One region of the Peribacillus sp. YIM B13481 genome, then DNA from elsewhere that is predicted to be linked to it. Evidence: predicted binding sites of a transcription regulator. Region 1 holds the regulator's gene; each other region holds the start of a gene.
The links. The regulator LexA, encoded in region 1, represses DNA repair genes until DNA is damaged. The targets are predictions, from matches to a motif close to CGAACATATGTTCG.

Region 1 (11,317 bases):
TAGAATGTTTTTTAATTCCGTATCTCGAACTAATCCGTTCATTATAGAACTTTTGGATAAACATAGGCTTTTGAAATTCAATATTTCATGCAATTCTAACGTTTCATGCAGTCCTAACTTTTCCATTAAAAGTATCTCTCCTTTCATTTACATTCACTTACTTATCTTTCGTTGATCAAAAGGTCTTATTCATTGTTTTTAAAGAAGGTAAAACCTAGCCCCCCTGTATACCAATGAGTTGAATAGGGAAAATTACTTTTGTTACATAGACTTAGGGGGTGATTGGATGGAAAATGAAAAGCTGGCCTTTCATGAAACCATGGAGACGCATGAAATAATAAATTTTAAAACAATAAGCTTGATGAAATCCAAATTAATGCAAGGAATTTGTTTCGATAATGATTTAAAGGCATTAATGGAAAAAGACGTACAGCAATCCATAATAGCCATTAATGAACTGAAGAGTTTTTACGAAGGTGCCCGAACAAACTATTTACAATGAGGTGAGCTTTAATGGAAATGGATTATTTAGATCCCCAAGGCGCTGAACATATGCCTGAAATGGCTGATTCTTCTTTTGCCCTGGATTTCCTACTGTCAATCAAAAGCGGGATTCATACGTATGCAATAGCTATAACGGAAACAATAAGTCCAGAATTGAGACAAGCCCTATACCGGCAAATGGAGCAGTCCATTGATTTACATGCTGAAATATCCGATTTAATGATAAGTAAAGACTGGCTTTATCCAAATGATTTAGGAAAGCAAGTTGAATTGGATTTGAAATCAGCTGAAATGGCAATTAGCATCGCTCGGATGAAGTTATTCCCAAACGATACAGATAGACTTGGAATGTTCGCAACGCCAAATAAATAGAGGAGGAAGTTTTATGAAAGCCGTAACTTACCAGGGCAATAAAAACGTGCAGGTCAAAAATGTTAAAGATCCCCATATCAAAAATTCAGATGATATTATCGTAAAAGTTACAACTTCAGCCATTTGCGGTTCGGATTTGCACTTGATTCACCAAATGATTCCAAATATGCCAACGGATTATGTTATTGGCCACGAGCCAATGGGAGTTGTCGAGGAAGTCGGTCCAGGTGTAAATAAGTTAAAAAAGGGAGATCGTGTAATCATCCCCTTTAACGTTAGCTGCGGAAGCTGCTGGTATTGCGAGAATGACCTTACAAGTCAGTGCGATAACTCAAACCCTCATGGCGAAATAGGTGGTTTTTTGGGATATTCAGAAACAACTGGTGGGTATGCGGGAGGACAAGCAGAATACATGCGGGTTCCTTATGGAAATTTCACACCTTTTAAGATTCCAGAAGACTGTGAGGTAGAAGATGAAAAATTGGTATTACTCGCAGATGCAGCTTCAACTGCATTTTGGAGCGTAGACCATGCAGGAGTTAAACCTGGTGATACAGTTATCATTTTAGGCTGCGGTCCCGTTGGATTACTCGCTCAAAAATTCGCTTGGTTCAAAGGAGCGAAAAGGGTCATTGCCGTCGATCATCTCAACTATCGTTTGGAACATGCTAAACGGACAAATAAAGTCGAAATTGTTAATTTCGAACAATATGAAAACGTAGGGGAATATCTCAAAGAAATAACTAAAGGCGGAGCCGACATCGTTATTGACTGTTCTGGCATGAGCGGTAAAATGACTCCTATGGAATATCTTGCAACTGGCCTTAAGCTGCATGGAGGTGCCATGGGTGGTATTGTAATTGCCTCCCAAGCCGTGCGTAAAGCTGGAACCATTCAAATAACAGGTGTTTACGGAGGGCGTTATAACGGATTTCCGTTAGGAGATATATTTCAAAGAAACGTGGATATCAAGACCGGACAAGCTCCTGTTATCCCTTATATGCCATATCTCTATAACCTTATATCTGAAGGAAAGGTTGATCCTGGCGATGTCGTAACCCACGTACTTCCAATCGATCAAGCTAAACATGGTTATCAAGTATTCGATACAAGGACAGACGGATGCATTAAAGTGGTGCTGAAGCCCTGACATAGCAGTGATATTTTGTAGGTTACTGAATTTATTGACTCCAGGTACTATTCTTCAAGCTATTTAGCTTAGTTCACAAGTTCAAGTCCACTATTGCTTCTCTTCTAGTTCCAAAACCTTTATTGCTTCCCATTCTCATAAATTGTTACCAATGATATTCGAACTCCAAAATAAAAGCCACTTTTCCTGAAACTCGTCCAGGAAAAGTGGCTTTACGTTTAAAAAGGAAGATAAACTTAATTATCACTTAAATCAATTGAAGGTTCGATCCTTACGTGGTTTATCGTTATAACTTTACATTTATCCTATCTTTTTATAAAAACAAGGTTATAATAGCGGTATTTCATGCTTATTATTTTGTTTGTTGTTTATTCATGGCGCTCATCATTTGATTAATTTTCTTTTGGGATGGTTTCATACCCATTTGCATCATCATCATTTTCAGCATCTGTTCGTTAATTGGCGGATTTTTCTTTAAGTAATCCATCATGTATTTACGAGCGATGAAAAATCCCAGCACTACTCCAGCAATCAATGCCAGTACGCCAACTAGAATGTAAACCCACATACTATTTCCTCCTTCGTGTTGTCTAACATCAGTGTACTAGACCAAAGGTTATTATACAATACCCGCTACCGAAAAGTCCCCCATTTAGACAAATTTTCTTTCTTTTATCGGTTTTAACCAACCGTATTTTTCGTGTTCAAAATCAATGGCTAGAAAACTCGCTTCATATTTTCGAATGCATTCAAAGAAAGCCGTCTCCGCTTCATAGTCTCCTTCAGCTTTAAGCGTAATGGACTCATCCTGGATGATTAACACGGCTTTACTTGATCCGTTTGTTTTTTCTAAATAGTATTTTCCATTTTGAGACCAAAAATTCATCTTTTTTTGTAAACGTTGTTCAATTGCTACCTGCAACTGGATAATGGGGACTGTTTTGGTGACAAATTCGATTTGTTTTTGCAAAATACTCTTCAGTCTGCCCCTTGCTTGAATATACTCCAAAAACAAATTGAAAAATAGCTTTTCTCTTCCATAATAATGATGGGCAAATTCATCTTCGATTAAAAAGATTTGATAGGTTCTCATCAGCCAACGCCTCCTAGCATTCCTATTTTGGTCACCAGAACAACTTACCATCAGGACCTTCCATTATTTCCTACCCTTGATGACTTTCCCCTTTAACTGACACATTTAAACGAAAATTATTTATTCTCATTATATATTGACAAACTAAAAAGATATGTTGTTTGCTGGAGAAATTTTTTTCTTTTTTTGTCGAATGGATGCTATCCCAGAGAATAAGAGCACTTTCAACATACAATTAGAAGGTTCGATAAAAAAACTGACACCAAACTAGTTGGTGTCAGTTCCCCATTACTATTATTTAAGCATTTCTTTAACACGAGCAACTACATTTTCTACAGTGAAACCAAATTCCTCCATGATCTTACCGCCTGGTGCAGAAGCTCCAAAATGATTGATGGCCAATATTTCACCCTCATCACCTGCATAACGATCCCAGCCAAACGGTGAAGCCACTTCGATAGCTAGACGTTTTTTCACTGCTGGATTGATTACACTTTGTTTATATTCTTTAGATTGAGTTTCAAATCGATCCCATGATGGCATGCTGATTACCGAAACATCAATTCCATCGTTCGCTAAAGCTTTCTGTGCTTCCACAGCCAAGTTCACTTCAGAACCAGTCGCAAGTAGTAATGCATCCGCTTCTTCTTTCTTAGCAGCGGATATGATGTAAGCCCCTTTTGAAACACCATCATAAGCAGTTTCGGAAGTATCTTTTATTGTTGGCAACCCTTGACGAGTCAGTACAAGGGCAGTCGGTTTATTTGTAGACTCCATAGCCACTTTCCAAGCTGCTGCCGTTTCATTGCCATCAGCTGGACGGATTACCCCTAGGTTAGGCATTGCCCGCAATGATGCTAATTGTTCGATTGGCTCATGTGTCGGTCCGTCTTCCCCTACAGCAATGCTATCGTGGGTGAAAACATACGTTACAGGTAGTCCCATCAGTGCTGCCATTCTTATGGCAGGACGCAAATAATCAGAGAATACGAAGAATGTACCTCCGTACACTTTTAATCCACCATGAAGGGTCATTCCATTTAAAGCCGCACCCATAGCGAATTCACGTACACCGAACCATATATTACGGCCACTGTAATTACCAGGTAATAGATCTGTCTCACCTTTGATGGCAGTATTATTAGATCCTGCTAAATCTGCAGAACCACCAATGAAGCTAGGGACCTTTTTGGCAATTGCATTCAATACTTCTCCGCTTGAAGCACGGGAAGCTAATGTTTTTCCTTCTTCATAAACCGGAATTTCCTGATCCCACTCAGCAGGCAGTTCACCTTTGATTGCCAACTCCAATTGCTTGGCTAACTCAGGGTGTGCTTCTTTGTAATTTTTGAACAATTCATTCCAAGCTTCTTCTTTTTGGGCGCCTGCCTCTACAACAGATTCATTGAAGTGAGAATAAACTTCTTCTGGAACATGGAAATCCTCTTCGAATGTCCATTTATAAGCTTCCTTAGTCAACTTCAGCTCATCTGCACCAAGCGGAGCGCCGTGAACAGCAGATTTACCTGAACGGTTTGGTGAACCGTAACCAATAACCGTTTTCACTTCGATTAATGTTGGACGTGCCTCATCGGTTTTCGCTTCTTCAATCGCTTTGGCAATTTCCTGAAGATCGTTCCCGTCCTCAACGCGGACATATTGCCATCCATAAGATTTGAACCGGTTTGCTACACTTTCACTAAATGATTGACTTAAGTCGCCGTCAAGGGATATATCATTAGAATCATATAAAACGACAAGTCTTCCAAGTTGCAGATGTCCTGCTAATGAAGCCGCTTCTGCAGAAACACCTTCCATTAAATCTCCATCCCCACAAATGCTATATGTATAATGATCGACCACATTATAAGATTCACGGTTATAGCTTTCTGCCAAGTGGCGTTCTGCCATTGCCATTCCGACTGCCATTGCAATACCTTGTCCAAGAGGTCCTGTCGTTGCATCTACCCCAGCGGTATGTCCGAATTCGGGATGTCCTGGAGTTTTACTGCCCCATTGGCGGAAGCTTTTCAAATCATCGATAGATAAGCCATAGCCCGATAAATGAAGAAGGCTGTATAACAGCATAGACCCATGACCAGCTGAAAGAACGAAGCGATCTCTATTAAACCAATCTGGATTTTTCGGGTTATGATTCATATATTCAGTCCATAATTTGTACGCCATCGGCGCTGCACCCATGGGCATGCCTGGATGGCCGGAATTAGCCTTTTCAATTGCATCAATCGATAATGTACGAATCGTATTGATAGAAAGTGCATCTAATTTATCTAACATATCGTAAAACATCCCTTCCTGTAATGTACCTCTTTATATTATAGTGACCAGCATAATATCACAACTAAAAACACTATTTAAAACCCCGATATTACAATATTTTCTGGAAATTAAAGAAGTCCCCTATTTAGATTAAGCTAAATAGGAGAATACATACATGAATGCACTCCCTTTTTAATCCTTAAAGCTTAAAATGGGGTGTTTCATGATAATAGTCCAAGCATTAATGTAAGTTTCTTTTTTCTTTAATATTCTTTATCTTTTGAGGAGTGACGTCATTTCCTTCTGGATCAACGACTTTCACGTGCTCCAACGTATCGGACATGGACCGTCTGAATGTTTCTAAATACTCACTTCTTAATTGGGTTTGCTCTTTCGCCTCGACTTCCGTTAAACCTTCAGCCTTTGCCTTTTTAGAAAGTTCATTAATACGGGCTATTTTTTCTTTTGATAGCATAATTTCGCTCCTTCGTAATCTGCGGATATTGTCATGGTATTAAAAAAAAAGCGAAATTACAAGTTCTATGATTGACTTTCCTGTATATTTAGTTGATGTTCGAGAAAACGCCTGTTCACCGTAGCTTTGGATACATTGTATCCAAAGCCCCTTAAAGTGGCTGCGATTTCTGCAAATGTCAATCCATTGGCCCGGAGTTTAATAATCTCTTCAATGGGAATTTCCATACGTTCCCTTCCAGTAGAATTCCTTTGGTTCTGAAGATTGTTTTGAGGGCGGTAGCCTTTTTCAACGGCTCTTATCATCCCGCGTTTTATTTTTAGGTTATGTAATTTCCTTTGATATTCCTCTACAATACCGACTATCTGGATGACCATGGCATCCGAATCCGATAACTCTATTTCCCCATCGTGTGAGAGCGTATAAATTTTCACGTCTTCTTTAAGGATGACATGGAAAAGGGCTATTTTGGCATTCCCTCTTCCTAGTCTTGTTTCGTCCTGGATTAATAGAACTTCGGCTTCTTTGGCTTTAAATAGTTCGATCATGTCAAAAATGCCATCCCGGTTTAACTCATAACCACTTTCCTGCTCCTTTATTATGGAAACAACTTCCATATCCAACTTTTCGGCCAATTTGACTAATTCATCTTCCTGCCTTGCCAATGATGTCTCCTGTGACTCTTTTTCTGTGCTAACCCTACAATAGATTATTGCCTTCATAATACCCTACCTTCACTGCTTACTGCTGACTTGCCAAATTCTGAACAAGTTCTTCCCCTTTAACCGGTATGACAATGACTTGACCAGGTTTAATCGAATCTGCCCTGACTCCATTATGCTCTTCTATCCAACCAATGAATTCTTTTTTTGTCAAATCAGCTTCATCATATTTTTCGGCAATTCCCCATAGGGTGTCGCCTTCACCTACTTCTATAGAAAGGAAATCTTTTTTTTGATCATTGTCCAATGTACAAGAGAATAAAATTGAAAAGATGAATACTGATCCAGCTAACAGAATCGTATATACATAATTTTTGTATATTTTTTTCATAAATATCCCTCCAAAGCGAATGTTCGTTCGTATGTTATGTCAAAATTATAATACGAACGTTTGTTTCAGTCAACAACTAAATTCGAACTTATGTTTGTATAGAATTGGGGGCCATGCTATAATGGGGCAAAGAACATTGGAGAAGAGGTGCACATATGACTAAACTATCAAAACGGCAGCAAGATATCCTTGATTTCATTAAAGAAGAGGTCCGCCAAAAAGGGTATCCACCTTCCGTCCGGGAGATTGGCGAAGCAGTGGGACTTGCATCAAGTTCAACAGTACACGGACATTTATCCCGCCTGGAAAGTAAAGGTCTGATAAGACGTGACCCAACCAAGCCGAGGGCCATTGAAATACTAAACTTGGAGGAAGCGAATAATATCCCCAAAGCTAGTGTCGTGAACGTGCCGTTACTTGGTAAAGTAACCGCGGGCATGCCGATAACTGCAATTGAGAACATAGAAGAATACTTTCCGCTTCCCGAAAGCATGGTTCCACATGATGACCATGTTTTCATGCTAGAAATCATGGGTGAAAGTATGATTGAAGCAGGAATTCATGATGGAGATTATGTCATCGTGAAACAACAAAGCAGTGCCAATAATGGAGATATCGTCGTGGCCATGACGGAAGATGATGAAGCCACTGTAAAACGATTCTTTAAGGAACCGGATTACATAAGGCTTCAGCCTGAGAACTCAAATATGGAACCAATTATTTTAAGAGATGTTTCGATACTTGGAAAAGTAATAGGCTTATATAGACAAATACATTAAAAGCGCTAAACGCGCTTTTTTTTGTTTGTTTAATTTATGTCCGAAATTCTCTCATTATGCATTTGGAAGACTAGGTTTGAAATATTTTTTTAATAGAAGCGTGTTTTCATGGAGTATTAAAACATTATTCATTTATGGCGGTTGATAGGCAAAGTATCGCTTTCTGGATATATGTACTTTAGGAAAAATATGAAACCATAAAATTAATAAAGAGCGAGATAAAACCCCGCTCCCTGTAAATGTTCATTTCACTCTTAATCTTTGGTTCACTTTAATAAGGTTAAGATCGACCAATCCATTCCACTGTTGAATCTGCATTTGCGTAGAACCATATGCTTTTGCAAGCGCAGATACGGAATCCCCTTTTTTGACGATATGATAGACCTCTTCGATGCTTTCATCATATTTAGTTAAATCGCTTGTTTCGATTAGGTTCGCCAGTTTTTCTATATATTTCGGATCCGAGGCGTAACCCGCATCGAATATCGCTTTGAGTGCTTTTTTGTAATCTTGTTCTCCAATGACGGCTGTATACAAACTTCTATTCCATGAAGTTCCCTTTACATATAGATTGGCAAGATCTCTTAGACTTTCTTCCCATGTTGGGTATTTTCTGAATTTGTTCCATACTTGAACGGGTGCACCGTTGACGTATTCAATTGTTTGTATAATGACTGACTCGCCCTTAAAATCATCTTTTGTACCGAATATATTCTTTCCTTGATTTGCTAAAAAGCTTGTCCCATATCCACTCTCCAAACAAGCTTGTGCAATGATCGCAGAAGGCAAAATTTTAAATTCCTTTTGAATTTTCAGGGCATATGGAGCAATTTCCTTAATAAACGTTTCCTTGCTCATTAGAACCTCCATTATTAGGGCTCACTTTCTTAACTGGTTATCTTCATTCATATCATATTCTAAACCATGAAAAGGGTTACAAGCATGTCCAGCAAAAAAGGTACTGATATTTGGTTAATTGTCTTCACTATGATCAAAAAAGAGCAAGCATACACTGAGCGGCTTCACATTGAACTCTGAAAGTCTTCGAAACTTGTTGTATCAACTTTCATTGATCAATCGTTTATATTGCATTAATTAATATGGTATAAATCCTTTGTAAATGGTAAAAATTAATTGTGAAAACTTCTAAGGTGGTGACATTATGGACTTCCCAACTATCCATACAAACTTTTGGGATGCAGTGATAGCCATCCCTACCATCATGACACTTACTCAACTTATTAAGGTCATGTTTCCAATTCCTCCAAAATTCATCCCTGCCATCGCTTTGGTTCTAGGCTTATTCATTTCCATTTTCATCAGCCATCGACACCATTTAGTTGCAGGAATTTTCATGGGCTGGTTTTATGGCTATGCAAGCATAGGCAACTATGCTGCTCTCAAAACTAGTATTTTGTCTTATAGAGAATCTTATCAAAAGTAGGATTGAACTATACATGATAGCACACGCCTAGGGTCATCAATCTTGTTCTGCCAGGATACCAAACTAGCTTATATTCCCATCGAACAATCCAATATTCATTCCTTTATGGCAATTACGGCATAGCTTTTTACTTAGCTGAATCAACATAGCCCAAAGTAAAAGTAAATAAAACCAATTCACACCTTCACATTTCAACCTAAAAAAACCTCTCAATTAAGAGAGGGGATTTTTTGGTAAGTTCCACTACTTTTCAATATAGACCGAACGAATCAGCGTACGGGTTCTTTCAGGACCATTCACGCTTTTTTCCTTGACGTCAATTGTTACATTATAAACACCTGATTTAGGCACTTCTGGAAGGGTACCCGAAAAATTTTCGGTATCCATTTCCTGAATTGTGCTTTTTCCACTAATTTCTTTACCGCTTTCATCTATTAGATGAACCAGAAATGTTGTGCTGATTGGCCTTTTTTTATCATTCATCGGATTCTTAATGATAAATTTAGCATCTTTTTGCTTAACTTTTCCAGCCATACTTAATGTAATCGGATTCTTTTCGTTAAATTGTGCCGTGAAAAGGTATGCATCTTTTGGTGATTTAGTCTTCATTCGCACTCTCCAGTCACCAATTTCAAGTTTATTCCTATTAAATGTTTGTATGGTTGCACCATTAAAAAAGGAAGTTTGATTTTTTGCAGATTGAACTTTTAAGGAAGGTCTATACTTTTTATTAGATGGAGAAATCAATTCAACCTCGACATCATTTGTGGCAGTGTATATGGTTATATCACTTGGAGCTGCTTCATTTACATGGAAACTTTGTTCGTTCCAGACATTTTGTTGCAGGACATCTCCCAGGACGGTTTGCGAAAGAGCGGTTGTGATGACATCATCTTCAACGTTTTCTTTATAATTGACATTTAAACCAGGAATCCCAGCAATAGAAGTGCTTCTTAAATAGGGTTCAATCCTTGAAAATACAGCTGAACCTATTCGAATATTGTCGTGATCATAGTTGGGATCCGTAAATAAATGTGACGCGTAGGGTATTTTTGTACTCCATACATTCACTAAGCCATCATTTTCTCCATATGAAGATAAATATTGTCCACCCATTGATAAAGCGGAAAGAACCGGCCCTCTATTCATACCGGCCACGGTGAAATACATATTTTTCCGGGCGTTAACATGGTTATCCGTGACAGAACGAAACTCCGCCATTTTACCAACCTGTAAAGAATAAGTTCCTTCATCTTTTTGGCCCAATAGGGAACCAAGCCAGCCCGCATACCAGCTATATGCCAAATCAGCCAAGTTGGAACCGTGATGAGGGGAAGCTAAAGTGATGACCCTTCCAACATATTGGTGTGCTCCAAAGTGTACTAGAGCCGCTTGGGTGTCTGGCCCCCCCTTGCTGTGAGCTATAATATTTACTTTTTCGCCCCCGAAATGGTTACTGATTTCTGCAAGCATTTGAGCTAGCAGCCTTCCATTAGCATATTGGCTAACTGATCCATTTCCAGCAGAATCGTAAAGCTGAACAAAAACCGTTTGATAGCCCGCTTCATATGCCTTAGTATACATATCATTGACACCGTGATAGTCCGTTTCACCGTACCAGCTGGCTGAATTGCCATTTTTACCTTGGACAAATACGATCGGTGGTTTATTTGTGTCAAGGTTGGGAGGGGTACTTCCCAGAAACCAATCCCCTGGGTTGAAAGTTTCGGATGGCGGCTTCAATTTTCCCGCTGAGGAAAAGTTCGGCTTTGCCATAATTAATATGGTTAGTATGAGGACAAGAAAAACGACATAATTGATTATATTCCTTTTCAATTGTTATTCTCCTCCCATGTTATTTTTCGAATTCACCTATTATCAATGCCCTCCTTTACGGGTCTCCTATATCATTCATTAGTTTATATTTGTACTTTTTCCTGCCATTACCTGCTAACTTCATAAAAGATGGGAAAAAAAAACTAGAAGAAAATTATAAATATAGAGATAAAGTATGAAGATGTTAAAAAGAGTGCGCCTTGTAAAAAATTCGGGTTAGTTTGATGCCTACATGAGTTTATCTGGTTCACATCACTTCCTGAACGATTGGCTTCAGAAGAACTTATGAAGGATATGTTAATAGCGATTGCTAGTAAACACGAAGAAAAAA
Region 2 (11,317 bases), on a different contig from region 1:
ATATTGAAACTCCTCAATGAATTCCGGGTCATCCTTATATTTCAGGAACTCCGTTTCTAAAATATCCATAACTTCCTGTAGTTCACCCGGTACAAAGCTCCCACCGAACTCACCAAAGTATCCCCTGCTCTTGATCTCACTCGTCATACTCTTCTCTACTCCTTTAAAAGGTATTTTTCTCCTCTAGTATATAGTAATTTTTTATATTTTTTCAAACTATTCTGTTTATTTGGTGAAAATCGAGTTTGTCTACAGTTTTTTTTGCTTGTACAATTTGAACGTTGATTTCCAATCCAGGCACTCGCTTTCCGCGGGCGGTCAGTGAGCCTCCTCGGCTTGCGCCTGTGTGGGTCTCCCCTAGACGCGCTTTTCCCGCAGGAGTCTCGTACCTTCCGCTCCAATCAACTTTGAGTATTAAAACTTAAGGTGATGAGGATGCTTTCTAAACATGATTTTATTCAGCGAGATCGATTTGAAATGCGCCAGTGCGAATAAGCGGAAATTTAAAAAAAAAATCGTTCGCAAGGAAACACGTGCGTATCAAGGACGACTTCAAGAAGAAATATATCAAACCGTGAAAACCATAATAAAAAACCTTTTCCACCGGATAAACTTAATAAGGAAGAAACCAAAGAAATTAAACAAAGTACAACTGACCGTGAGAGTGGTTACTATGTCAAAGATGAACGAACAAAACAGTTTGCCTATTCATTTGTGGCTACCGACCGCAACGGTTTTGTACTGGGGACAATTGTAACACCTGGACATGATAGTCACATCTTAGAGCCACTTGTTGGACAAGTAATTGAAAAAGCTGGAAAACCAAAAGCTTTTGCCGCAGATGCAGCTTATAAAACACCGGCGATTACAAGCTATCTATTTGGTAATAAAATAACACCGGCTTTACCGTATACACGTCCTCGAACAAAAGAAGGATTCTTCTGCAAATATAACTATGTTTACGATGAACATTTTGATTGTTACCTTTGCCCTTCGGGAGAGCTATTAAAGTACTCAACAACGAATAAAGAGGGCTATCGTGAGTACAAATCACCAAAACCCATTTTTATCAAAGTGTACCCAAAGTAAAGACCATCAAAAAGTAGTGACACGTCATATTTGGCAAGATTATATGGAAGAAGCAGATCATCTGCGTCATCATCAAGATGTAAAACCTATCTATGCGAAACGTAATGAAACGATTGAGCGTGTTTTCGCAGATGCAAAAGAAAACCATGGCATGCGTTGGACTACTTTAAGGGGACTTAAAAAATTGTCGATGCAGGCGATGCTCACTTTCGCTGCCATGAATAAAAAGAAGATGGCCAATTGGACATGGCTATGTCCAAAAATCGCCTAACATAGTAGGCTCGTAGAGATCCAATTCCTTAATATTGAGCAAAATTCAAAGGGAATTTCAAAAGGGGGTTCGGAATGTTTTAATTCCGAACCCCTTTTGTCTACAGACAGAGTGTCCCACATAAATGGGACACTCTGTCTCTCTTATAATTCCAATAAATGCGATCCGTCAAAGAAAAACAGGTAACGGCTGGTTACTTTCTTATTCAATATCCCTTCAACAGCCCTCGTATATAGCTGAAGCTGCATCCGGTATCGATCGGCAAGGATTTCTTTAGCCCCTTCATACCCGCTAGCAAAACGGCCAGTGATTGTATCCGTTTTATAATCGAGTAGCACAAGACCTTGTTCATCCTCAAAGATACAATCAATCACACCTTGGATAAGGATCTCCTCTTCGCCAGTTGCCCAATCGCTGTAAGCCTCTTTTGCAGGCACCGACATCGTAAATGGCACTTCACGGCGAATGCTCCCGGCCCTCTGCATTCTTTGGCCGATTTCACTGTCAAAGAAATCGACAATCGTTTCCGGATCCACAGCTTCTTTCTGTTCCTCCGTCAACAACTCTCGTTGAATCAAGTCTACCATCAGTTCCAGAATCGATTGAATGGTAATCTCTTTAGATAGATCAATATGCTGCATGACTAAATGTGTAATCGTACCCCTTTCAGCAGGTGTCAGTGACTTTTCTTGCATGAAAGTCGGACGCTTCGTGATGGGACGTTTAAATTTACGTAACAACTCCGTGGAGCTTTGCTCGTCCTTCAATTCATATTGACGTTTTAGTTCAGAAACGGATTGTTTGGAACGATACACCGTCGCCTCATGCTCGGGGTACTCCCATTCGAGCTGTTTTTTGATATCATCATAAAATTCGGAAACCATCGCGACCTTCTCTGATTTTTGGACATGATCGAGTATTTGCTCCTGTACCAGCGCCTCTTCCTCATCCAGGACAGCAAGTTCTTCACTCGGAATGACGGAAATGGACCAATTCGATGGATGCGACTCCATTTCCAAGCCAAGGCCTGCAGCACCAAGGGAATCCCGATGCCGGACAAGGGATGGACCAATCCAATCAAGATAGCTTTTTGCACCTGCCCGTACATAGTCCTTTAAAAGCCAATCTCCATGTGCCGCATTACTTTCCCAGTTCTGCTGCGTTTTTTCTGCATCATTGATGCTGGCAATTAAATAAAGCTTTTCTTTAGCTCTAGTAAGTGCCACGTAGAGGACACGCATCTCCTCGGCAATTAATTCAAGCTGCTTTTTTTTCTTAAAAGCCAATTGAGGGAGGGATGGATAAGTTATCCGTAATTCGGAATTCACATACTTAGCCGCAAAGCCATAATCCTTATCCAGTAAATACGGCTTGCGTATATCCATCATATTGAATTGCTTGGAAAGACCGGCAAGAAACACGATCGGGAACTCAAGACCCTTTGACGAGTGAATCGTCATCAGGCGGACTACATCTTCCTGTTCCCCTAAAGCCCGGGCTGCCCCTAGATCATCTCCACGTTCTTGCATCCTTTCTATGAAACGCAAGAAACGGAACAGACCGCGGAATGAACTTGCTTCATATTGCCTTGCCCTGTCATACAAAGCTCTTAAATTGGCCTGGCGCTGTTTACCACCTGGCATCCCTCCTGCAAAATCATAAAACTGCGTTTGGCGATATAGAAGCCAGATCAAATCTGATAATGCTTCCTGCCTGGCAAGCTTCCTCCACTTTACTAGCTTTTTATAAAAAGTTGAGGCTTTTTCATATAGCCCGGGATGTTCTTCCGGGTCACTCTTTCTGTAAAAATCAGCTAATGCTTCGTAATAGCTCCCTGTATGGAATAAACGCACCTGTGACATTTCTTCTTCATCCAGCCCGACTATAGGTGAACGGAGAACGGAAGCCAATGGGATATCCTGCTGCGGATTATCAATCACCTTCAATAAGGAAATCATGATGGCCACTTCGGTCGCTTCAAAATACCCTGTCGACAAATTGGCATAGACTGGAATCCCCTGCTTTTTAAATTCCTCCATGATTTGCGGTGCCCACGGCATCGAGCGAAGAAGAATGACCATGTCACGATATGTGGCAGATCTGTACTTTTTGGTTTTCGTATCATATATCCGATGCTTTTCGCCTATAGCCTTTTTAATGAGCTTAGCCATTTGCCTTGCTTCAAGCTGCGCTTTTTCAAGTTCCTCAGCCTCAAACCCGCCATCCGATCCTTCCATGTCCGAAAGGGCTCCCGAATCGGCTGTTCCATCAATTAAATGGAGTTCAATTGGGTTTGGATCGTCTTCGGGATATGGGGCACCTTTCTTCAATTGGGCATCTTCATCATAATCAATCTCACCGACTGTAATGCCCATCAACTGTTGAAACAAGAAGTTCGTCCCATCGAGAACTTCCTTTCGGCTCCTGAAATTGCGGTTTAAATCTATTTTAAGTCCGGACTCAACACCATCATGGGTAAAACGTGTGTATTTTCCAAGGAAGAGATTCGGTTCCGCAAGCCTAAAGCGGTAAATGGACTGCTTGACATCGCCTACCATAAACAGATTCCCATTATATTCGCCGTCAGCCGTCACCAGTTTTAAAATGGATTCCTGAACAAGGTTCGTATCCTGATACTCATCTACGAGAACCTCCTTGAACTGATTCCTGTATTCGAAAGCTGCCGCTGAAGGTTTTCGTTCGCCATCCACAATCTCCCCTGTCAAAATCCGAAGACAATAATGTTCCAAATCAGCAAAGTCCACTAAGTTCTTTTCTGCTTTTGCAGCAAAGAATCGATCGTCAAACTGTTTAACAAGCATTACAAGTGTATCGACATAACCCTTGAGCTCCCTTATATCGCGCAGATAGCTTTCCGGTTTTCGGGAAAATAACTCTTCCTGTAACGATTTGATGATCTTCTTCGCCTTATCGCGATACTTGGTAGCCTCATCCGATACTTCCTTGATAAAATCTTCACCAGTAAGCCGTTTTGCCGTTCCAAATTTCACGTTTTGGATTTCTTCATAAAGAGAATTCCAGGATTGGTCTTTCACTTCCGAAAGTTTAGCAACCAGGGTCAAATCGGCTAAATAGTTCTCAGCCCTTGGTGCCGGCCCCCCAGGGACTTTTGTCAACGCAAGCGACCGTTCCAATAAATCCCTGGCAGTGTCCAGTTGTAAACCAATATCGAATTTCAATGAATCGATAAACGAAAGGTCATCAATCCCATCATCATCAGCCAACTCATACATGCTTGCTGCACCATTGAGCCATCTGTCCGGATCAGGATTTGATTGCGAAAAATCATACAGCGATCGAACTATATTCTGAAGTGCATCATCATTTCGATCGCTCGTAAAAGCATCAACCAAATTAAAGAACTCATCATTATCATTTTGGCCATACTGTTCCTCGAAAAGTTCTTCCATCACTTCATCACGGAGTAGCTGGATCTCTGTAGAGTCTGCAATCCGGAAGCCTGGGTCGATTTCCGTCAGGTAATAATACTTCCGGATCACCTCTAAACAAAAGGAATGAAGTGTGGAAATTGAAGCGCGATTAATCAAGCTCAACTGCTTCCGCAAATGCTGTGAATGCGGATTTTCATTGATCGCTTTTTCTAATGCCTCGCTTACCCTATGGCGCATCTCGGCAGCCGAAGCATTGGTGAATGTAACGACGAGCAGTTCATCAACATCGATTGGATCTTCTTCTGAAATGACTTTTTGGATGATCCGATTGACCAGGACCGCAGTTTTCCCTGAACCTGCAGCCGCCGCAACCAGTATGTCCTGATCTTTAGCCCATATCGCCTTCCACTGATCTTCCGTCCAGGTCACGTCTCCTGGCAGAGCAGGGATTTTCGTTTTACTCATCGCTCTCCCCCTCCCCTCTTAATAGCTCAAGAACATCATTTTGTTTCTTCTGTGCTAAATTCCTAAATTGATTCTCCTCGAGTGACTGGTCGAATTGGCATACCGATTTAAAGGAACAGAAGGTGCACGGCGTTTTTTCCTTTAATTTATATGGCGTTATATCCACATCACCATCGACCATTCGATCACCAGCCTCCTGATAAACGCGGCGCACATGATGATTCAGAAGCGAAAACTCTTCCCTGCTGGCTACTTTGGAAGCCGCCAGGAGCGAACCATCCTTTTTAAATCCAGCTGGAATAATATCCGACTTACCTGAATTTTCAATATCAAGCGAAGTATCCATCATCTGAATGACATTTGAATGATCCAGTACAAGTCCATTCATTTTAAAACTTTTATAAATTTCTTCTTCAATTTTATCCAAACTGAGCATTCCCTTTGATTTGACAACAGGATTATGCACATGAAAATACAAAACGCCGGCTGGAATAGCTTCCTTTCCAATTAGCGACTTCGAATGGGTGACGACGATATCAAGGTATGTCAACATTTGCAGCGCAAGTCCATAATATACTTCACTCATGTTCAGTTCCTTTTCACTCGACTTATAATCGAGCACACGCAAATAGACACCCTCACCTTCTTCCGCTTTATCCACACGGTCAATCCGCCCGATCAATTCCATCTTCGTACCGTTTTTCAATGTGAAAGAAAGTGGCGGCAGCTCTCCATTTTTTCCGAATCCGAGTTCTAATCCAATTGGAGCAAAACCGCTCATCTTTGCATGTTCACTTAATACGATTGAGGCTCGTCCAATCACGTGTTCCAGTTTCCTGCGTAAATAGTGATGGCGGTTCGTACTTAACAAAATCTGATTTTGAAGTTTAGGAGCAAGTTTCTCCACAGCAATTCTAGCCAACTCCAAACATTGTTCCTTCGTCAAAGCAGACCAAGGAATATCATGTTCCTTTAAGTAATCCGAAATTATTTTCAACGCTCCGTGGAACATCTCACCAATATCCGGTGCATCCAAACGGAAAATTTGCCTTTCCCTCAATTTCAAGCCATGAGCGGCATAATGGGAAAACGGGCAGCTATTGAACATTTCCATCCGGGATACACTCGTAAGAATGCTCTCACCATATAATTGCTTGCTTGTTTCCTCTGATAATTTCTTTGTTCCATTTTGATAAAAAAGGCTCGATAAAACCTTGGTTGCTGAAGGACCGGCCTTTTCATCCTCCAAAATGGAATTATATACATCCCACCAAAGTGAATGGATTGGATAGTTCCTTTTTTTCAGCTGCAATTGGGCAGCGAGGTACGATAGTGCCACATCATAATTCGCCGCATATTTCACCTGTTCCTCAGCAGTCAGATCGGATGGATCGTTCATATAATACACATCGGAAACGTTAAGCAATACGTCCCTTACCCTTTTCAAATAGGATGAGGGTAAAAGTGCCTTTCCTTCCTCATCGGCAAGCGGATATGATAAATAAAGGGCCTCAGCAGGTGTAGTAAAAGCTTTATACGCAGTAAACTCCTCATCAAGGAGGCGCACCTTTGAATTTGGAGCAACATCAAGTCCACCAGCCAGCAGCACCTCACGATCACTATCTGAAAATATTCCGTCAGATAAAGCCTTTCCTGGCAAAACCCCTTCATTCAAGCCGATGACAAAAGCTGTCCTCACATCATCCAGGCGGGATAAATCGAGATTAGCTACTAGGACTTGGTCAATTGCCGGCGGTACCAAAGAATATTCAAGTGACTCCAGACCAGCTTCAATGACTACCGCAAACTGTTTCATGGAAAGCTCTTCCCCGCTCAGCAGTTCAACGAATTGGTCTAGTAAGTCGACAACCGCATTCCACGTTTGCTCATGCTCTCTAGCTGATACCAAATCACCCGCTTCTTCTGCCTCCTGTTTCAGTTTTTCCAATTTTTCCGGTACATGCAATTCCTCAAGATATAGATAAAGGGCCTCACACAATTCCCTGCCATTAGCTGCCTTTTTAACACGTTTTGATAGCTTCAAGATGGGCTCGGTAAATAATTGCTTCATCTCATTCAGCTCTTGCTCAAGCTTCATTTCCTTATCCGTCTGGTTTCGGTCCTCTAGTTCCAGTCCGCGGAAACGCCGGTAGGTCCAACGCTCTTTGGACGTCCACCTGCTTCCTTTAATTCCACGGGCCAGCACATAGTTTTCCAGCTTATCAACCTGTTCGCGCATTCTATCGTGATTTTTTTGCAGCGGAAATAGAAGCTCCGTCTTGATTGCACGAAATACCGGCTCATAACGCCAATATCCATTGATGATCTCCAAAGTCGAACGAATCAGTTCAATCAGAGGATGATTCAGCATGGTCCGTTTGGAATCGACGAACAAGGGGATTTGATAATCCCGAAAAACGGTTTGTAAAATATCTGTGTATGCCTCTCCATTTCGGACTAAAATCGCAATATCACGGAAACGGTGCTGTTTCTTTCTGACAAGCGTCAAGATGTCCCGGGCAACTCCTTCAATCTCAGCTCTGCGGTTAACTGCCTGGGCAATCGTTACATCAGGTGACTGCCCAAACGTCCGTGCAGGACGAATGGCAAAGTAAGTTTCCAGATGATTCAGGCCCGGACTCTTTCCAAACCTTTCCGTCCCTTTTAAGATTCGGTCTTCTGAAATGGGTATACCGTTCCTCAATCCAGCCTGATAAAGGTTATGATAAAGATTTCCCGTTTGCCTGAATAATTGCAAATCATCCGGAGCATATTGTCTGTAGGGCTGATCTAACGTCAGCGAGACCGTTACACTCCTGCACAGCTTCATCATTTCTTCCACAATCAACAATTCCTGTGGCGTCAAGCTATAAAAACCATCGATATAGATATCCGCATTCCTTATATATGAAGACTCAGACATTTTCTCGATAAGCAAAGTGAAATAGTCTTCGGAATCTAAATATTTGCCAACCATTTCATCCTCAAACGCCTGATAGACCAATTCAAGGTCATGAAGTTTATCCTGAATGCCGCTGCCGGAGGGTGATGTTTCGGTCAAATAGTTTTGAATGTCATCCGGTTTGATGCAATACTGCTTGAACTCAGCCAGCATAAGCTCCATCTGTGCAATGAACCCCTGCTTATCAGCAGATCGACGAAACATCTTTAACTCTTCTTTTTTATCCTCCATGATTTTCCTTATCAACATATTAACGCCAACGCTGTCCAAATGGAGCCGGCTCATTCCCCCAGTTTCCTGAAGAACGCGCCAAGCAAGCCTGCTAAAACTGAAAACCTGTGTACGGATCATTCCGGCAAGGCCTGGTGTTTTAATTAATTTATATTCAGATAGAAACGTCATCTGATCAGGAACGAGGTAGATAATTGGATTGCCTTCGGGATTTTCTGCCAATTTGGTGCGAATTTCGCCCAATATATTCGAAGTTTTCCCTGCACCCGATCTTCCCAGTAAAAAACGGAGTGACATCTCTTTTCCCCCTTATACAACATAATATCTAGATCCATCATACCAGAAATACTTTCGTCTTTTTGACTAGGTTTCTGTTTCCAATTAGATTTACATTCTATTATTTTACCGTTTCCCTTTAAAAAACACCAACCGTACGTTCGCGTTTCCTCCAAAAGAAAAAGCCCTGATAATTTTCGGGCTTCCTCAATCATTCACCTGTAAATTTATAATTGAACTCTTTGATCGGCCAATATCGAACATCGACTTTACCGACAACATTTTCAACTGGTATGTAACCAAAGTGACGGCTGTCCGCACTTTCAAGGCGATTGTCACCCATGACAAAAAGCTTGCCCTCCGGGACTGTTGTCATGCCCGTCAATTCCTTTAATGTAAAATCGCCCGTAAAATCCTGTCCCGGGAAACCTTCCTTGTATTTCTCAAGATAAGGCTCATCCACTTTCTCACCATTTACGTAAAGCCAATCATCTTTATAACGAATGCGGTCACCTGCAATCCCTATAACTCGCTTAACATAATCTTCCTGTGCATTCGCATGAAAAACTATAATGTCAAAACGGTTGATATCTTGAATCTGATAATGGATTTTATTCACGACAAGTTTATTACCGTCTTCAAGAGTCGGCTGCATCGAATCCCCTTCAACATCATAGCTTGAAAAGAAAAATGTACGGATTAAGATGTAAATAACAAAAGCTATCATGGCTGCTTTTATCCAATCGGACAAAGAATTCTTGTTTGTTTTTTCCATCTGGTTCAACCCCTACTACATTTATATACTAATTTATTGTCCTTCTTCTCTCTTCATGCTTTTATTTAATCGGACTTCCAGTCTTTTTCCCACATACCATAGGATAAAGATGACAATCCCAATAATGATCGTACGTACAGGCTTATGTATTAAGGATACCAAATCGTAACCTACGAAGCTGATCGTAAAAATCATCACCGCTTTCCCTCCAACGACTGCAAGTCCATATTGCAAGGGACTTACCTTTGAAAGTCCTGCCACGATATTCACGATGGCCGACGGTGTAAAAGGGAAGCAGAGCAGTATGAACAAAGGACCGAATCCATGGCTTTCCACCCAAACCATCAACCTCTGCACCTGCTTATGTTTTTGCAAAAATCGAAAAAACCTCATTTGACCATATCTTCTAATAACTAAAAAGATCAAAAAAGACCCCGCTACTGCACCAATCCAAGAAAATAAAAATCCCCACCAGAGACCAAAAGCCGTTGCATTTGCAAGCACGAACACCACTAAGGGTAAAAAGGGCAAAAAAGCTTCCAACATCGGCAGTAAGATTCCGGGAATTGGACCGAATGAGCGATATTGCTGAATGAGCGCCGATATATTATCAAGTGTAAACCACTCACGTATAGTATCCAAATCCATAATTATCTCCCTCGACATGCTACTATCAAAGCAGCATAAACTTATTAAAAACCGTTTACTTTAGATATATCACTTTCCCCTGAAATTGCAAGAATTATTATCCATATATCTTCATACTTTCCCTATCTCAGGAAAACATAATCTTGTTAACAAAAATTTCATCATTTCTCAAAACTTCTTGCATATAAACTGAAAATACATTAGGATAAACAAGCGGGAACAAACGTTCTATTTTTCACAAGATATACATATTAATATTAAAAACGTGCTTTTTTAGAAAGGAGCGGTCATGATGACCCGCATTCCAGAAGATGACCGAAATATGATTGAAAAAGCCATCTACCTCCCTATGGTTATTACAGTCTTAAACCGGGATCTCAAGGTCATCGAAATTAGTCCGTTTAAATTAAAAAGGCCCTATTCGGAACTAGTCGAGCATATATTAAAAGTCGTTCAGGACGATCTTGCCGAGGTACGGCGCTATTTGCGCAAGGAGAATATTAAAGTAAGTGAAATCAAACGTGATGAATCCTTCACGATGTACTGTTTTTTATATAAAGGATATGAAGAACATCATAATTATTTCAATCCCCGCCTTCGGAATAAAACGGAAGACTTGTTATGTTATTACTTTTTCGAAAAAAGTCACCATGCTAGGGATATTTAGCGGCTTATCCCTATGCTGCCATCCTCCATGTATGATTATCTGTTAATGATATAGATGCATTGGGGTGTAGGGAAAGTATGACCATTAAAAAACGCATCTCTTCTTTCCTGCTTCTTATAGATGAGTGAGTCAATTTATCATGACCAAGATCGATAAGGCTCACTACCCTCAACTATTGTCATAAACCGTTTGCACATTTAGCTGCTTACTGATTATGACAAACATTTTCGAGGACACAGTCTTAACGAATAATAGGCCGGGCTCGTATGCTCATATTTAATCGGTATTTTACTCACATCTTATTCTGTACATTTAATAAAACTATTCCCCAACACTATCATTTTAGAGTCAGCAAAACGTTTTTGCAAAAGATTGTTATAAGTCTATATTAGAGACAAATGAAAACGTTATCCTTTACCTTACTTTGGTCACGGCAGATGAATAAAACGGCAAATCAATATAATCTCTATCATTATGTATAAAAAGACCTTTGTGAAACATAGAGGTTATCTATTATATT
Region 3 (11,317 bases), on a different contig from region 1:
CAGATGAAGAAATAACATATGAAGTTGTCGACCAAAAAGACCAGTTTTCAGGGTCCAATTTTGGCTCCTTTGACTTTTAAAATGGCAGGTGTTTTATTTGACTGAGTTAGGTAATCGATTAAAGGAAGCTAGGGAAGCCAAAGGGCTTAGCCTAGAAGATTTACAGGAATTAACGAAGATTCAAAAGCGTTACCTCATTGGCATTGAAGAGGGTAATTACAGTATGATGCCTGGAAAGTTCTATGTACGGGCATTCATAAAGCAATATTGTGAAGCGGTTGGGCTGGATTCAGAAGAGATTTTCGAACAATATAAGAGTGAAGTGCCTTCAGTCTATAGCGAGGAATTGCCAGAACAGCTTTCAAGGGTCCAATCCCGGAAAACGATGCCGGCAGGGAATTCCAAGGTTGTAGAAATGTTACCTAGGGTCCTGGCTGCCGTTTTAGTCATTGGTGCGGCTGTATTGATATGGGTCCTGGTATCGAACTATATGAGTAAGCCGGATATTGATGATAAAAAGGGCGCTAAACAGAGCGAAGCCGTGGGTTACAATAAAAGTGATGGGTTTAATAATGAAGAAAAAGAGAATCCAGACAAGAAACAGAATGATGTAAAACCAGATTCATCTGATAAGAAGAATGAAGATGAATCAGATGTTAAAGATGAAAAGAAAGAGCAAAAGCTTGCCGTCATCAGTTCCAGCGGTAAAAATAGTACGTATGAATTGAAAAATACGGATACCTTTAAATTAAAGGTGACTTCCAAAGGCTCACCATGGGTAGGCATAAAAAATGGTGAGGGTAAATTACTATTCCAGGGCACCATCGACAATAATGAGAGCCAGGAAATTGATTTCACCAATGAAAAAGAAGCTGTCATCAATATTGGCAGAGCGTATGAAACTGAAATTTTTGTAAATGATGAGAAGCTGGAGTATTCTATTTCACCGACTGAAGTGAATACGCAATTGGTAACGATACAATTTACGAAAGCCGAATAGTCATCTTATAGATGACTATTTTTTCTCTATACAATATTAAGACCGGATTTTGCTCTACCTGGCATAAGATTGGTTTTGAGTTAAATTATACATATAAGCATTATTTTAGATCTATAACGCATTGCCCTAAAGGCAGGCGTAAATTTTGGAGGTAAAAGTTTTGAATCTGCCTAATAAGATTACAGTAGCAAGAATCTGTTTAATACCAGTATTTTTAATCATCATGCTCGTTCCTTTTTCTTGGGGGACGCTGACTTGGGGAGAATACAGTTTGCCAGTGGCACATTTAGCTGGTGCCATCCTCTTTATCATAGCTTCTACTACTGATTGGATCGATGGCCATTTTGCCAGGAAATATAATATGATTACTGATTTAGGGAAATTTTTAGATCCATTGGCTGATAAGCTTCTGGTTTCGGCTGCCCTAATTGTATTGGTTGATCTGGATTTAATGTACGGTCAGTCTTGGATTGCTATCGTGATCATTAGTCGTGAATTTGCTGTGACCGGTTTGCGTTTGGTACTGGCGGGTACAGGGGAAGTGGTTGCAGCGAACCAGCTTGGTAAAATTAAAACATGGGCACAAATTGTTTCTATTTCGGCATTATTGCTGCATAACCTTCCATTTGCCCTCATTTCTCTTCCGTTTGCTAATATCGCATTATGGATTGCATTAATCTTTACAATATGGTCAGGTTTGGATTATTTTATAAAAAACAAAGAAGTATTTGTTAATTCCAAGTAAAACGAATGGTGGTTTTGAAAAGATGGATGCAGAAATCATTGCAGTGGGCTCTGAGCTTCTTTTAGGACAAATCAATAACACTAATGGGAGATTCCTATCGCAGCAGTTTGCGGAAATGGGAATCAATGTTTTTTACCATACTGTAGTCGGGGATAACGACCGTCGTTTACAACAAGCTATAGAAATCGCTGAATCAAGGGCGAACTTGATCGTCTTTACAGGTGGACTAGGACCTACCAAAGATGATTTAACGAAGGAAACGATTGCTCGCCATATAGGGAAAAAGCTCGTTTTTAATGATGAGGCTTTGCAATCCATTGAAGCTTACTTCCAAAAACGGGACCGGCCGATGACGGAAAACAACAAGAAGCAGGCCCTTGTATTGGAGGGCAGTGAAGTGTTGGCGAACGATCATGGCATGGCACCGGGAATGGTCTTGTCCAAATCCGGGATTACATATATGCTTCTACCTGGTCCGCCAAGTGAAATGGAGCCGATGTTTTTAAGTTATGGTTATGAATCGATTATGAATAAATTGGATAAGCACGAACGGATCGATTCCAAGGTTCTTCGGTTCTACGGGATAGGTGAAGCCGAACTGGAAACGGTTATTGAAGATCTTCTTGTCAATCAAACGAATCCGACAATTGCTCCTCTGGCAGCCGAAGGGGAAGTGACGTTAAGGATTACCGCTAAAGACTCATCCAAAGAAAAATGCGAAGAGCTTATTTTAGAATCGGAAAAAGAAATCCTTAGCCGGGTAGGTAAGTTCTATTATGGAAGTGATAATACTTCGCTAATAAAGGAACTTGTAAAAGAATTAACGGTCCGCAAACTTTCAATCGCGGCAGCCGAAAGCTTGACAGGTGGAATGTTCCAAGAACAGCTGACAACCATCCCGGGGGCCGGTAAAGTTTTCAAAGGCGGCATTGTCAGTTATACGAATGATGCAAAGTCAAATGTACTTGGCGTCAGTGATGATACCATCTCAGAGCACGGGGTGGTCAGCGGTGAGTGTGCAATGGAAATGGCCTCTAATGTCCGGAAAAAGCTCGATGCAGACGTAGGCATAAGCTTTACGGGTGTCGCAGGACCGGATGAACAGGAAGGCAAGCCTGTTGGTACAGTATTCATTGGCATTTCTTATCGGGATGGAAAGACTCATTTCAAAGAATTGAATCTTTCCGGAAGCAGGGCGCAGAACCGTATTCGCAGTGTGAAGTACGGCTGTCATTACCTGTTAAGGGATTTATAAACGCTGAAGCAGAGCTTTTTACGGCTCTGCTTTTTTATTTGGTTGAAAAAGTTTGTTTCTTGAAAAAACGGGGAAAAAGAAAAAAGTTAATTCAAAGAAAAAAGTTTTTAAAGTGAGTAAGTGAATGGAAATGGGGATTTCCTCAAGATAAAATGGTTTTTTATAAAGAATATCCCGAAAGAAAAAAACGAATGAATGTTCGACTTTTTGCTTGGCAAAATAGTAAAAAGAGTATATAGTAAAGATAGGTTTTGAGACAGGATACAAACCTTGATCTCAAATAATTGCTAACGTTAGAAAACCCTTAATCGGACAGCCGATTATTTGAATATAGAGGAGGAAATTGAGTGAGTGATCGTCAAGCGGCTTTAGATATGGCGTTAAAACAAATTGAAAAACAATTTGGTAAAGGTTCTATTATGAAACTTGGGGAACAGTCTGATCGAAGGATTTCAACGATTTCAAGCGGTTCTTTAGCATTGGACGTAGCATTGGGAGTAGGCGGATATCCAAGAGGTCGGGTCATTGAGATATATGGACCTGAAAGCTCCGGTAAAACGACTGTTGCATTACATGCTATTGCAGAAGTACAAAAGACTGGTGGCACGGCTGCATTCATTGATGCTGAGCATGCTCTAGATCCAGCATATTCAGAAAAACTTGGTGTGAATATTGATGAGCTACTGCTTTCACAGCCTGATACGGGTGAACAAGCCTTAGAGATCGCCGAAGCGTTAGTTCGAAGTGGAGCGGTAGATATCATAGTCATTGATTCGGTTGCCGCACTTGTTCCTAAAGCTGAAATCGAAGGTGAAATGGGAGATTCCCATATGGGTCTTCAAGCACGGATGATGTCTCAGGCACTTAGAAAACTGTCTGGTGCCATTAATAAATCAAACACCATTGCCATTTTCATTAACCAAGTCCGTGAAAAAATTGGTGTAATGTTTGGGAACCCAGAAACGACTCCGGGAGGCCGGGCATTGAAGTTCTATTCAACTGTTCGCCTGGAAGTGCGTCGTGCGGAACAATTAAAACAAGGTAATGAAATTGTCGGTAATAAAACTAAAATCAAAGTTGTAAAAAACAAGGTTGCCCCTCCATTCCGTCAAGCAGAAGTTGATATCATGTATGGTCAAGGGATTTCTCAGGAAGGTGAAATCATCGATATGGGTGCAGATCTTGATATCGTCCTTAAAAGCGGCTCATGGTACTCATATAATGAAGAGCGTGTCGGACAAGGCCGCGAAAATGCGAAGCTGTTCTTAAAAGAAAATCAGGATATCGCTCTGGAAATTTCTCAGAAAATCAGAGATCACTATAATCTTGATGGAGAACATGAATTGCCACCAGAAGAAAATGAAACAGAAGAACATTTTGAATTACTTGATTAATGGCAGGAAAAGGTCTAAGCTTGATCGCTTAGGCCTTTTCTATATATTGTGAGAAAAATGTGAAATTTCCAGCGGGTTAAATGGCTGTGAAAACGGATTTACAGACATTTTCCATAATGAATGCTGTACTTAATGGTGGTTCATATAAAGAAAACTTGAATAATCATTGATACATAAGGGACAAACGCTTGACAATAAAAATTCTCAACTATACAATTAATATGTATATTTTACAATTTTTCAAACTAAAATTTTGAAAATTAAGTGCTGTATATTGAATTTAGTGCAATGTACTTGCCGACAGTTCAACATTTTATGTAAAAAGTTCATAGCAAGGGGAGGTGAAACGATGGAACCCATGACAATCATCTTCACTTTGCTTGGCCTAATCGTCGGTGCAGTTGTTGGTTATTTTATTCACAAATCAAAATTTGAGAGTAAAATAGCAGGGGCAAAGGGCTCTGCAGAACACATCCTTGAGGATGCAAAACGTGAAGCGGAAGCTCTTAAGAAAGAAGCCTTGTTGGAAGCAAAAGATGAAATTCATAAAGTTCGTTCTGATTCTGATCGGGAATCCCGTGAAAGAAGGAACGAATTACAAAAACAAGAAAATCGGTTATTGCAAAGAGAAGAGAATCTGGACCGAAAGGATGAAACGTTAGACAAACGTGAAAGCCTTTTGGAGAAAAAAGAAGATTCTCTAAACCAAAGACAACAGCATATTGAAGAGATGGAAAGCAAAGTGGAAGAGACGGTTCGTAAGCAGCAAACAGAGCTTGAACGTGTTTCCGGTTTAACTCGAGAAGAAGCTAAAGCAATCATTATAGACCGAATGGAAAACGAACTGGCTCACGATGTAGCGCTTATGATTAAAGAAAGTGATACCCGTGCCAAAGAAGAAGCTGATAAAAAAGCAAAAGAAGTTCTTTCTCTTGCCATTCAGCGTTGTGCGGCTGATCATGTTGCAGAAACCACCGTTTCTGTAGTGAATCTTCCAAACGATGAAATGAAAGGACGGATAATCGGACGTGAAGGACGAAATATCCGGACGTTAGAAACGCTAACAGGTATTGACCTTATTATTGATGATACTCCTGAAGCTGTCATTTTATCTGGATTTGATCCAATTAGACGGGAAACGGCACGCTTGGCTCTTGAAAAACTTGTTCAGGACGGACGGATCCATCCGGCTCGAATTGAAGAAATGGTTGACAAAGCAAGACGTGAGGTGGATGAACATATTCGTGAAATTGGTGAACAAACAACTTTTGAAGTTGGAGTTCACGGTCTCCATCCAGATCTTATCAAAATACTAGGACGTTTGAAGTTCCGTACAAGTTATGGGCAAAACGTACTTAAGCATTCAATTGAAGTGGCCCAGCTTTCAGGTTTACTGGCCGCAGAGCTTGGTGAGGATGAAGTTCTTGCCCGCCGTGCAGGTTTATTGCATGATATTGGGAAAGCGATTGATCATGAAGTGGAAGGCAGTCATGTTGAAATTGGCGTTGAATTAGCAACCAAATATAAAGAGCATCCAACTGTCATTAACAGCATCGCTTCCCATCATGGTGATACGGAACCAACTTCCATCATTTCAGTGCTTGTGGCTGCTGCAGATGCATTATCAGCTGCAAGACCGGGTGCTAGAAGTGAAACGCTTGAAAATTACATTAGAAGACTTGAAAAACTTGAGGAGATTTCCGAATCCTATGATGGAGTGGAAAAATCATTTGCGATTCAAGCCGGACGAGAAGTACGGATTCTAGTGAAACCAGAGCAAATCGATGACCTTTCGGCCCATCGACTCGCTCGTGATATCCGAAAAAGGATTGAAGAAGAGCTCGATTACCCAGGTCATATAAAAGTCACGGTCATCCGTGAAACAAGAGCAGTCGAATACGCCAAATAAATTGATAATGAAAGACGAAGTGGTGCAAACCACTTCGTTTTTTCTTTTTCTAATATTAATCGATAAGCATGATTCCTATAATGACACCATGTTATGTTACAATACATACTTGAATAATCCATATCATAATAAATGTGAATCTAGAAAGGGTTTTACAATGAAATTGCTATTTATTGGAGATGTCGTAGGGTCTCCTGGTCGTGATATGATCCAAGAATACCTTCCTAAGTTAAAAGAAAAGTATCGTCCGCATATCACGGTCATCAACGGGGAAAATGCTGCAAGTGGCCGGGGAATTACAGAAAAGATTTACCGCAGTTTTTTAGAGTGGGGAGCGCAGGCAGTGACCATGGGAAACCATACATGGGATAATCGCGATATTTTCAATTTTATTGATGACGCGAAATATCTCGTCCGGCCAGCGAACTTTCCGGACGGAGCACCTGGCGATGGAATGAAATTTTTAAAATTGAATCAACAGGAAATAGCGGTCATCAATTTGCAGGCTAGAACGTTCATGCCGGATTTGGATTGTCCGTTCAAAAAGGCGGAAGAACTAGTCGCGGAGGCTCAAAAAAGGACACCAATCATCTTTGTTGATTTTCACGGAGAGGCTACAAGTGAAAAGCAAGCTATGGGGTGGTTCCTGGATGGGAAGGTTACAGCCGTTGTTGGTACACACACACACGTCCAGACAGCCGATAACCGTATTTTACCTGCTGGCACCGCTTACATATCAGATGTAGGCATGACAGGACCGTATGATGGCATCCTTGGTATGGAAAGAGAGGCAGTAATCCATCGGTTCCTAACTAGCCTTCCTGTTCGTTTCGAAGTGCCTAAGGAGGGGCGGACGCTATTAAGTGGGGTTCTCCTTGAAATTGATGATAAAACTGGCAAAGCTAAAAAAATTGAAAGAATACTGATTAACGAAGATCACCCCTTTGATAATTGATTTGAATGGATGGACAGTCAAATGACTTTCCATCCATTTTTTTATTCTTTAATAAATGGTGGACAATCCAGGTTTTCTTTGTCATACAAGTTTTACTTGCTGAATATAGTAGCAGTGGAAAGTGTTATAACTATTGAGCCAGAGATTATAATCGGCAGGGAAAACAAGGAGGACTAGGAATGGAAATATTAAAGGTTTCAGCAAAATCTAATCCTAATTCTGTAGCAGGCGCACTAGCGGGAGTGCTCAGAGAAAGAGGAGCAGCCGAAATTCAGGCAATCGGTGCAGGTGCGTTAAATCAAGCCGTCAAGGCAGTAGCAATCGCAAGAGGGTTTGTCGCCCCTAGTGGAGTTGACTTGATTTGTATTCCTGCCTTTACAGATATACTTATTGATGGCGAAGAACGAACTGCTATAAAGCTAATCATTGAACCAAGATAATTTCATGGGTGGGTGTCCTGTTTGTCGGATGGCGAGCAGGCTCTTTTTTGTCCTGAAATCCAAATGACGAAAAATCGAGATCGCTTTATAATGGAATATATGATCTCTAAATAGATAAGGGCAGGAAGGGGGATTACATTGGCGATTTTTGATGCACATTGTGATGTGTTGATGAAGATGTTCAAAGATCCGGATATTTCTTTTTTAGATAGTGATAAATTACATATAACAAAGCGGGGGTTATTGGATGAAGGAGGAAAAGTCCAATGTTTTGCGATTTATATTCCAGAGAATGTCCACCCGGATATGAGATTTCAAGCGGCTTTGGCGATGGTGGATATTTTTCATGAAAAGATTTTATCAGAGCCGGAAATGAAATTTATAAAGACCAAAGCAGACATCGATTCTCTAAAAGAAAAGGAAATCGGTGCGATGCTAACCTTAGAGGGATGCGATTGCATTGGAAATGATTTATTGAAACTGAAAACACTAATTCATCTTGGAGTGTCCTCTGTAGGTTTAACTTGGAATTACGCTAACTTGGTAGCAGATGGGGCTTTAGAATCAAGAGGGGGCGGATTGACAGGGTTTGGAACGGAGGTGGTCGCGCTTTTGAATGAGAAATCAATTTGGTGTGATTTATCCCATCTATCTGAAGCTGGATTTTGGGACACCCTAAAGAAGGCGAAATTCCCAATTGCCTCCCATTCGAATGCCTATCAGCTTTGTTCGAATCCGCGAAATTTAAAAGACGGCCAGATAAAAGCGCTTTTGCAAAAAAATGGAGTGATAGGGGTAACCTTTGTCCCTCAATTCCTATCTAATGGTGAATCGGCTTCGATAAAGGATATCTTGAAACATATAGAACATATATGCAGTTTGGGCGGGGAAAGACAAATTGGATTAGGGTCTGACTTCGATGGAATCGATCATATGGTAGAAAATTTAATGTCATATAAGGATTATCATAATTTTATCAATGAACTCAACATGCTTTATTCAAGTGAGTTCGTAAAAGGTCTCCTTTTTGGTAATTTCACTCGTAATTTTCCGCTTAAACAGGAATTATCTTAAGTGATTTTTAATTCTTACTATATAGATATGAATAAATATTCTGAAAATATAAAAAACAAAAGCAAAAAGGTTGCAATTTAATGATTTAACCGATAGAATTGAAAGCGTTTAGTACACCTTTCCTAAATTAGAACGATTAATTATACATAGTCGAATGTTCTGAAGGGAGGTGCGGTTAAATGCATTTATATACGAACGTCCTAAAGGAGTGTAAGACATGATCAATCAACTTTCATGGAAAGTTGGCGGACAACAAGGTGAAGGTATTGAAAGTACAGGAGAAATATTCTGTATTGCCCTCAATCGCTTAGGTTATTACTTGTATGGCTACCGTCATTTCTCATCCCGAATCAAGGGTGGACACACGAATAACAAAATTCGTGTAAGTACTACGGAAACTCGTGCTATCTCTGATGATTTAGACATCTTAGTTGCTTTTGACCAAGAAACAATTGACGTCAATTATAAAGAATTACATGAGGGTGGCATCATAATCGCAGATGCAAAATTCAAACCTGTCTGCCCAGAAGATACAAAGGCAGAATTATATATTGTTCCATTTACGGAAATAGCAGCCGAATTAGGGACATCTTTAATGAAAAATATGGTCGCTATCGGTGCGACATGTGCTGTTCTTGGAATGGAAATTTCCGTATTCAACGATGTGGTTGATGAAATATTCGGCCGCAAAGGTGAAGAAATCGTAAAGAAGAATATGGAAGCCATTACTGCTGGCTATAAGGCAATGGAAGTGATGCTTGGAGAAAAACTGGGCGCAATGGAGCTTGAAAAAGCAGACGGCCAAAAACGATTGTTCATGATCGGGAACGATGCTATCGCTCTAGGTGCAGTTGCAGGCGGTTGCCGCTTCATGGCAGCTTATCCAATTACTCCAGCCTCGGAAATTATGGAATATCTGATTAAAAAACTTCCTCAATTGGGTGGGACGGTCATACAGACTGAAGATGAAATCGCAGCGGCTACAATGGCGATTGGTGCAAACTATGGTGGTGTACGTGCCATCACTGCTTCAGCTGGACCTGGACTTTCCTTGAAGATGGAAGCGATTGGTTTAGCGGGCATTACCGAGACGCCAATTGTCATTGTCGATACTCAGCGTGGCGGTCCATCTACGGGACTTCCTACAAAACAGGAGCAATCCGATTTAATGGCCATGATTTATGGTACTCATGGTGAAATCCCTAAAATCGTAATGGCTCCAAGTACAGTCGAAGAAGCTTTTTATGATACGGCAGAAGCATTCAATCTTGCAGAGGAATATCAATGTCCAGTTATCGTTTTATCCGATTTACAGCTATCACTAGGTAAACAAACGGTTCAGCCGCTTGATTACAGCAGGGTGGAGATAAGACGCGGTAAATTGGTGGACTTTGAAATTGAAGAGGCTGAAAACAAATCTTACTTCAAGCGTTATAAAGTAACGGAAGACGGGGTCTCACCACGTGTAGTGCCTGGTATGAAAAATGGAATTCACCATGTTACCGGTGTTGAACATGATGAAACGGGTAGACCTTCTGAGACGGCATTGAATCGTAAAGTGCAAATGGATAAACGGATGCGTAAGCTGGATAATTTAACTAACACATTCCAAACACCAGTATACAAAAACACACCGCATGAAGAAGCGGATTTATTAATTCTTGGTTTTAACTCTACACGCGGGACCATTGATGAAGCGATCGGCCGGTTAGAAACGGATGGAATGAAAGTGAATCATGCGCAAATCCGTTTGATTCATCCTTTCCCGGCTGATGAAGTCCTATCGTTGGTGCAAAGTGCTAAGAAAGTGGTAGTTATTGAAAATAATGCGACTGGACAATTGGCTAATATTATCAAGATGAATGTCGGACATGTTAATAAAATTAAAAGCATCCTAAAATATGATGGCAACCCATTCCTCCCGCATGAAATTCACACACAATGCAAGGAGATGTTCGAATATGGCAACGTTTAAAGAGTTTCGTAATGATGTAAAACCTAACTGGTGTCCTGGCTGCGGAGATTTCTCCGTTCAGGCTGCCATGCAGCGTGCGGCAGCCAATGTAGGATTGGAGCCGGAGAATCTGGCTGTTGTTTCCGGTATCGGCTGTTCAGGACGTATATCCGGTTACATCAAGTCATACGGTTTCCACGGAATCCATGGCCGCTCTCTGCCAATTGCCCAAGGAGTGAAAATGGCAAATCGTGAATTGACCGTTATAGCTTCAGGCGGTGACGGAGATGGTTTTGCAATCGGGATGGGACACACCATTCATGCGATCCGTCGTAATATAGACATTACCTATATTGTCATGGATAACCAAATTTATGGTTTGACAAAAGGCCAGACCTCACCTAGATCTGCTGCTGGATTTAAAACGAAATCCACTCCAGAAGGATCAATAGAACAGGCTGTTTCACCTATGGAATTAGCTTTGTCAGCTGGCGCTACGTTTGTCGCCCAAAGCTTTTCCACTGACTTGAAAGACCTGACAGCGATCATTGAAGCAGGGATAAACCATAAAGGGTTTTCCTTTATCAATGT

Region 2: addB (helicase-exonuclease AddAB subunit AddB) is a predicted target of LexA. The motif match lies at 8,858-8,871, and genes of this name have one in related genera.
Region 3: recA (recombinase RecA) is a predicted target of LexA. The motif match lies at 3,189-3,202, and genes of this name have one in related genera.

The regions. Positions count from the first base shown of each region.
Region 1 covers NZ_JBHZPE010000039.1:36,570-47,886, reverse strand. Annotated here, with positions in the region: gene ACFX4X_RS19055 (hypothetical protein) at 1-126, opposite strand, end outside; gene ACFX4X_RS19050 (spore coat protein) at 287-502, shown strand; gene ACFX4X_RS19045 (spore coat protein) at 514-876, shown strand; gene ACFX4X_RS19040 (zinc-dependent alcohol dehydrogenase) at 890-2,026, shown strand; gene ACFX4X_RS19035 (YneF family protein) at 2,379-2,594, opposite strand; gene sirA (sporulation inhibitor of replication protein SirA) at 2,679-3,119, opposite strand; gene tkt (transketolase) at 3,414-5,417, opposite strand; gene ACFX4X_RS19020 (DUF896 domain-containing protein) at 5,641-5,874, opposite strand; gene ACFX4X_RS19015 (YneB family resolvase-like protein) at 5,940-6,596, opposite strand; gene yneA (cell division suppressor protein YneA) at 6,616-6,927, opposite strand; gene lexA (transcriptional repressor LexA) at 7,083-7,706, shown strand; gene ACFX4X_RS19000 (glucosaminidase domain-containing protein) at 7,950-8,564, opposite strand; gene ACFX4X_RS18995 (hypothetical protein) at 8,869-9,150, shown strand; gene ACFX4X_RS18990 (esterase/lipase family protein) at 9,394-10,926, opposite strand; gene ACFX4X_RS18985 (hypothetical protein) at 11,272-11,317, shown strand, end outside.
Region 2 covers NZ_JBHZPE010000037.1:1,132-12,448, forward strand. Annotated here, with positions in the region: gene trpB (tryptophan synthase subunit beta) at 1-147, opposite strand, end outside; partial or broken gene ACFX4X_RS18315 (transposase) at 482-1,360, shown strand; gene addA (helicase-exonuclease AddAB subunit AddA) at 1,504-5,238, opposite strand; gene addB (helicase-exonuclease AddAB subunit AddB) at 5,231-8,728, opposite strand; gene lepB (signal peptidase I) at 8,919-9,482, opposite strand; gene ACFX4X_RS18335 (TVP38/TMEM64 family protein) at 9,516-10,130, opposite strand; gene ACFX4X_RS18340 (YhjD family protein) at 10,423-10,797, shown strand.
Region 3 covers NZ_JBHZPE010000017.1:65,834-77,150, forward strand. Annotated here, with positions in the region: gene ACFX4X_RS12240 (DUF3388 domain-containing protein) at 1-80, shown strand, start outside; gene ACFX4X_RS12245 (helix-turn-helix domain-containing protein) at 89-1,000, shown strand; gene pgsA (CDP-diacylglycerol--glycerol-3-phosphate 3-phosphatidyltransferase) at 1,161-1,745, shown strand; gene ACFX4X_RS12255 (competence/damage-inducible protein A) at 1,768-3,000, shown strand; gene recA (recombinase RecA) at 3,348-4,394, shown strand; gene rny (ribonuclease Y) at 4,744-6,303, shown strand; gene ACFX4X_RS12270 (TIGR00282 family metallophosphoesterase) at 6,461-7,258, shown strand; gene spoVS (stage V sporulation protein SpoVS) at 7,438-7,698, shown strand; gene ACFX4X_RS12280 (dipeptidase) at 7,837-8,772, shown strand; gene ACFX4X_RS12285 (2-oxoacid:acceptor oxidoreductase subunit alpha) at 8,990-10,747, shown strand; gene ACFX4X_RS12290 (2-oxoacid:ferredoxin oxidoreductase subunit beta) at 10,734-11,317, shown strand, end outside.